Regions from separate parts of the Janthinobacterium sp. 61 genome, predicted to be linked through region 1. Evidence: predicted binding sites of a transcription regulator. Region 1 holds the regulator's gene; the other holds the start of a gene.
What was found. The regulator LexA, encoded in region 1, represses DNA repair genes until DNA is damaged. The targets are predictions, from matches to a motif close to ACTGTATNNNNATACAGT.

Region 1 (3,282 bases):
TTCAGCGTGTCGACGTCTTTGTAGTCGACTTGCTCAACGTGAGCTGCGGTGAAGCGGCAGAACTTCTTGCGTTTGAACAACGGGTTTTGCTGTTTGCGTTTTTCTTTAAGCTTGAGCTTATTTTTGTCGAACTTTTTACCGAATGCCATGTCAGGCTCCTGTATCTAAAATGCGCTAGTCGGGGTGACTGCACTAAAATCAATGATGTGAAACACCAAACTCTTGCTGTTGCGGCTCTTCCTGGCCAGGAAACCCGTGAACTGATAGACCCCGCCCAAGCTTGCCTGGCTGAACCTGCCTGATATTTCACCAGCGGCTAGCGCGGCAACATCAAACTCGGTCAAACGGGCAATTCCTGCTTCCATCTGCTGCGAACTGTGCTGCAATACTGCATTCACAATCGGCAACCCTGCCGGGGTGTAGCGCAATATTTCGCGCTCGGCAATGATGGCGGTTACTTGTAGCTGGTTCAGCGCACGATCCTGGTCAAGAATTAAGCTGCTGCTGCGGCTGGAGCGGCTGCTGGTGCTTCGGTGCGGTGGCTTTTGGCCGCGTCTTCGCGTTGTACCGATTTCATCATCGGCGAAGGAGCTGTTTCAGCTTTCTTCATTTTAACGGTCAGGTGACGCAACACGGCATCATTGAATTTGAATGCTGTTTCCAACTCGACCAGGGTCTCGTTGTCGCATTCGATGTTCAGGCAGATGTAGTGTGCTTTAGGCAGCTTTTGGATCGAGTAAGCCATTTGACGGCGGCCCCAATCTTCCACGCGGTGAACCGAACCGCCGCGGGTGGTTACGCTGGCTTTGTAGCGTTCGATCATCGCGGGCACTTGCTCGCTTTGGTCCGGATGGACGATAAAGACTATTTCATAATGACGCATGCAAACTCCTTCAGGTCGGATTGATAATCGCCCACCCCGGCGTCAAGACGGGTGTGGGAAGGTCAGCCGAAGATTATAACCGCCTTTTGCAAACGTTTCAATCATTCCTTCCACAAGCGCCCGAAAAGCCCGTGCGCCACCGTGCTTTCCGCCTGTGGACAAGTATTTCTTGCCAAATTCGCCGAAAAGACGGAAATCCCCTTGCATAGTGGACGATACTGTACAAAAATACAGACTGTTCATATAGACAGCATTTTAGTATGCACCCACCGCTCATGATCAAGCTGACAGCACGACAAGAACAAATCCTGAACCTGATCAAGGACGCGATTGAAAACACGGGCTTTCCCCCAACCCGTGCCGAAATCGCCAATGAACTGGGTTTCAAATCGGCCAATGCGGCCGAAGAACATTTGCAGGCCCTGGCCCGCAAGGGCGCGATCGAGATTTCGCCCGGCACCTCGCGCGGTATCCGCCTGATCGGTGCGGCGGCGAGCGCGGCCGCCGATGCGCTGGCATCGAAAGTGCCGGCAGCCCTGCTGATGTCGCTGCCCCTGATCGGCCGAGTAGCCGCCGGTTCGCCCATCCTGGCGCAGGAAAACCTGGAAGCGAGCTACAACGTCGACCCCGCCCTGTTCTCGGCCAAGCCTGATTTCCTGCTGAAGGTGCGCGGCTGGTCCATGCGCGACGCCGGCATCATGGATGGCGATTTACTGGCCGTCAAAAAGGTCGACAGTGCCAAGAACGGCCAGATCGTCGTGGCCCGCATCGGCGACGAAGTCACCGTCAAGCGCTACAAGAAAACGGGCTCCGTCATCGAACTGCTGCCGGAAAACCCCGATTTCAAGGTGATTACCGTATCGCCGGAAGATGAGTTCGCCCTGGAAGGCCTGGCCGTGGGACTGATGCGCAGCTGGCATTAAGTTGCGTGCTGGGGTCAGACCCGCCGGGTCTGACCCCAGTTTTTAGTTTGCCTCAAAACTGGTACATGGCCTAGTCACCAACACCGCTCTCAGCCCTCCAGCGCACCACGGAAGTCTTCCAGCAGATCGGCCTCATCCTCGATCCCGACGGAAACGCGGATCAGCGATTCGGCGATGCCCATGCTGGCGCGGCGCTCGGCTCCCATCTCATAGAAGATCGTGTGGGCGACGGGAATGACCAGGGTGCGCGTGTCACCAAGGTTGCTAGCCGGAATCGCCAGATTCAGGCGATTCAGGAAATCGAAGCAATCGATGCCATCTTTTAATTCAAAGCTGAACAGCGAACCATAGCTGCGGAACAAGTCCGTCGCCAGCGCGTGCTGCGGGTGCGAGGACAAGCCTGGGTAATGCACTGCCGCCACGCGCGGGTCCGCTTGCAACATGGTGGCCAGCGCCAGGGCGTTCGAGCAGGTACGGTCCATGCGCAAGGCCATTGTTTCCGCGCCGACGGCGATATGGTGCGCCGCCTCCGGGCCCAGCGAGGCACCGAAATCGCGCAAGGCCTTGGCGCGGATTTGCGCGATGCCCCACTGCGCCGGCGCCGCCTTTTTATAATTGTCGAAAATGTTCGGGTACTGCGTCCAGTCGAATACACCCGTGTCCGTCAAGCTGCCGCCCAGGGCATTGCCGTGGCCGCCAATGGATTTCGTCAAGGCATTGACCACCAGGCCCGCGCCCACCGCTTTCGGGCGGAACAGGTAGGGCGTGGTCATCGTATTATCGACGATGTACAGGATGCCACGCTCCTTGCACAGCGCGCCGATCTTCGCCAGGTCGGCGATCTGCGTGCGCGGATTGGCGATGGTTTCCACGAAAACAATCCGCGTTTGCGGCGTGATGGCGGCGGCCACATTGGCCACGTCCGTGGCATCGACGAAGGACACGGCGATGCCCTGCCCCGTCACCGTTTGCCACAGGCTGTTGGTGTTACCAAACAGAAAAGCCGACGACACCACATGGTCGCCCGCGCGCAGCAAGGATTGCACCACGGCGCCAATGGCGCCCATGCCGGTCGCGAAGCACAGGGTCGCCACGCCATCTTCCATCTTGTTGACCTTGTCTTCCAGCGCGGACACCGTCGGGTTACCCTGGCGGCCATAGCGAAAGCCCGGCTCCTTGCCCTGGAACACGGACGCCAGCTGGCGTGCATCGCCATAGCCAAACGCGACGGAGGTATGCACAGGCTTGTGCAGCGAGCCGTGCTCGATGCCCTTGCGACGGTCGTTATGCAGGATGGTGGTGGTAAAGCCGTAGTTTTTGTTGTTGCTCATGATCAAGTGGCGCGCAAGGCTGCAAGAAATATCAGATAAAAAAAAGCCCGGCCATAGCCGGGCTCCACATCACCCTTCGGTGGTGGCGAGGTTCAGGTTCAACTGGGAACGTGGCGTATCTTCCGGCGCTGCCGCCTTCGGATGG
Region 2 (3,282 bases), 1.3 Mb from region 1:
CAGCGGCACTTGCACGCCATCGCGCGCTGTTACCCACAGGCGCTGCGTGGTGTAGCGGCTGCCATCAAAGCCTCCGACAATTTCCTGTTGTTTCAGCACCGTGCGCTTGCCATCTTTCATGCTGACGTCAATCACCGTGGGTGGCGTGACGGGCGACTGGTAAGACATGCGAAATTGCGTGGCGTTAAATTCGGGCGTACCGGCCGCCGTGGCCAGGTAGACGGGATCGTCGAACTGCACGGTTTTCCAGTTCTTTTGCGCAAAATCATAGATGCGCGCGCGGTTCAGGGCGCGGGCCTTTTCCATCACCACCAGGTAGCCCTGGAACACGTCGATGGACTGGATCACGGCGTCCTTGCTGTGCGGCACGACGGGTTTCCAGTTCTTCGGCTGCGGCGCAGACAGCGGTGCGCTGACGACGCGGAAATTCTTTGCATCCTTGTTGGTGAGAATGTATAGTTGTCCGTCGCGGTGTTCGACGCCGTAGCGGTGGCCCTTTTCACGCTTGAGCACGCTCTGGAAACTGCCTTCCGGCTTGTTGGTTGGCAACAGCAGCACTTCGCTGGTATCCGTGCTGCCCGAGGTCAGCAAAAAGTAGCGTTTGTCGTGCGTGCGGCCCACATTGATGGCGAATTGCTCCACTGGCTCGTGGTAGACCTGCTGCGGCGTGCCGCCCAGAGCCAGGCGGAACAGGCGGTCCGAGCGCTTGGTGGTGGCGTCTTCCTGGGCTAGCATCAGGGTGGCGTTATCCGCCGCCCAGGCCAGCGATGTCACGCGTGGCATGGTATCAGGCAGCAACTTGCCCGTCTTCAAATCCTTGATATGCAGCTCGTACTGGCGGAAACCCGTCGTGTCGGTGGTGTAGGCCAGCAATTGCTCATTCGGGCTGATTGAAAATGCGCGCACGGCAAAGAATTTGTGGCCTTCGGCCAATTGATTCTGGTCCAGCAAGACTTCTTCGGCCGCCTGGGCATCGTAGGCGCCATTCGCGCCGACAGGGCGGCGGCAGTGAAGCGGGTATTGCTTGCCCGCTTCCGTACGCGTGTAATAGTAAAAGTTACCCTGGCGCGCAGGCACGGACAGGTCCACTTCCTGCATGCGGCCTTTGACTTCCGCATACACTTTGTCGGCGAGCGGCTGGATCGGGGCCGTGACGGCGGCCGTGTAGGCGTTTTCCGCATTCAGGTAGTCGATGACGGCAGGATCGGTCTTCTTTTGCAGCCAGCGGTAGTCGTCCGTGACGACCGTGCCGTGGCGCGTTTCCTGCCAGGCTGTCTTGGCGGCGACAGGTGCAATGGCGGCGGCATCGGCGGCGAGCGCGGATGGCGCCAGCGTGGACAGCACGATGGATGAGCAGACGGCCAGATGGCGCAAAGCTTGATGTGCTATAGACAAGGCGACTCCTTTGAATAGTTATGTCAGGATTGTAATCTTGCCATTGAGAAAAGCAACCGCCGTGCGCATGCGTTTCAACTTGCATCCATGGGGATTTCCAGCGATACTGTATATAATTACAGTATTCATCTGCATCCTGCCGCGAGGTGTCCTTGACCACATCTGCTCCTACCTTGCCTGAAGCCCGCCGCTGGATTGCCCACCTGGACATGGATGCCTTCTTTGCCTCCGTCGAACTGTTGAAGTATCCGGAACTGCGCGGCGAAGCCGTCGTCATCGGCGGCGGCCGGCTGCAGCAACCCGTGCTGCAGGAGGACGGCACGCGGCAGTTTGCGCGCATGCGCGACTACGTGGGGCGCGGCGTCGTCACCACCTCCACCTATGCGGCGCGCGCGTTCGGCGTGTTTTCCGCCATGGGCATCATGAAGGCCGCCAGGCTGGCGCCCGATAGTATTCTGCTGCCAGCCGATTTCGAGGCCTACCGCGAGTATTCGGCCCGCTTCAAGCAAGCCGTGGCCCATCTGTGCCCCATCATCCAGAACGTGGGCATCGATGAAATCTATATCGATCTCACCGAACATGGCGAGCAGGCGCCCGCCATGGCAGCGCGCCTGAAGACGGCCGTGTTCGAAGCGACGGGCCTCTCGTGCTCGGTCGGCCTGGCGCCCAACAAATTGCTGGCAAAAATCTGTTCCGACCTGGAAAAGCCCGACGGCCTGACCATCCTGCATCCCGAGGATGTCGAAACACGCGTATGGCCCTTGCCGGCAAAAAAGATCAACGGCATCGGCCCGAAGGCCACGGCCAAGCTGGAAGCCTTGGGAATTATTACCATCGGCGAACTGGCACGAGCCGATCTCACCATGCTGCGTACGCAGTTCGGCGACCTGTACACGGGCTGGCTGCGCCAGGCGGCGCTGGGCATCGACGAGCGCCCCGTGCAGACGAGCCGGGAAACCAAGTCCGTCAGCCGCGAAACGACGTTCGAGCGCGACTTGCAAGTGGTGCGCGACCGCGCCACCCTGTCGGAAAAGCTGGAAAGCCTGTGTACGCGCGTGGCGGGCGACCTCGACAAGCAGTCGCTGGCGGGGCGCACGGTGGGCATCAAGCTGCGCTTCGAGGATTTCAGCACTGTCACGCGCGACATCACCTTGCCCAGCGCCACGGCGGACGCCGCCGCCATCCTGCGCGCCAGCCGCGATTGCTTGCGGCGCGTGCCGTTTGAAAAGAAAATCCGCCTGCTGGGCGTGCGCATCTCGACCTTGTCCGATCCGGCCGTCGTGACGCGGCAGGCGCCAGCCCAGGCGGAGCTGTTTCCCGCCCTGTAGCGGCATTCCCCATGGATTACAAGCATCGCGCCAGTCCGCGCTTTTGACGGCATTCCCGTGTCGAAAGTGTAGAATGGCGTTCCCCTGGCACTACTGAAACAAACGGAAGACAAAAACTATGTGGTTCAAGAATCTTCAGATTTACCGCCTGCCCGCACCATGGGCTTATACGCCAGAACAACTGGAAGAGGCCTTGTCCTCGAACAAATTTACGCCGGCGACCAGCATGGATCTGATGCGCCAGGGCTGGGATACGCCACGCCCGAATGGTGGTCTGGTCCATGTTGTCAACAAACAAATGTTGATCTTGCTGGGTACGGAAAAGAAACTGCTGCCAGCGACCGTCATCAACCAGGTGGCCAAGGCCCGCGCTGCCGAGATGGAAGAAGCACAAGGCTTTGCGCCTGGCAAGAAAGCCATGAAAGAATTGAAGGAACGCGTGGCCGACGAATTGCTGCCGCGCGCCTTCAGCATCCGCAGCAATGTATGGACGTGGATCGACCCCGTCAATGGCTGGCTGGTGGTCGATGCCGCCAGCCCGGCAAAAGCCGATGAAGTC

Region 2: a site for LexA is predicted at 1,501-1,518, ahead of dinB (DNA polymerase IV). Genes of this name have one in related genera too.

What each region holds. Positions count from the first base shown of each region.
Region 1 is NZ_PJMQ01000001.1:2,889,517-2,892,798, forward strand. It holds gene rpsR (30S ribosomal protein S18) at 1-149, opposite strand, end outside; gene priB (primosomal replication protein N) at 165-473, opposite strand; gene rpsF (30S ribosomal protein S6) at 494-883, opposite strand; gene lexA (transcriptional repressor LexA) at 1,159-1,806, shown strand; gene CLU92_RS13260 (cystathionine gamma-synthase family protein) at 1,896-3,137, opposite strand; gene purF (amidophosphoribosyltransferase) at 3,207-3,282, opposite strand, start outside.
Region 2 is NZ_PJMQ01000001.1:4,219,220-4,222,501, reverse strand. It holds gene CLU92_RS19130 (S9 family peptidase) at 1-1,395, opposite strand, end outside; gene dinB (DNA polymerase IV) at 1,569-2,723, shown strand; gene CLU92_RS19120 (recombination-associated protein RdgC) at 2,842-3,282, shown strand, end outside.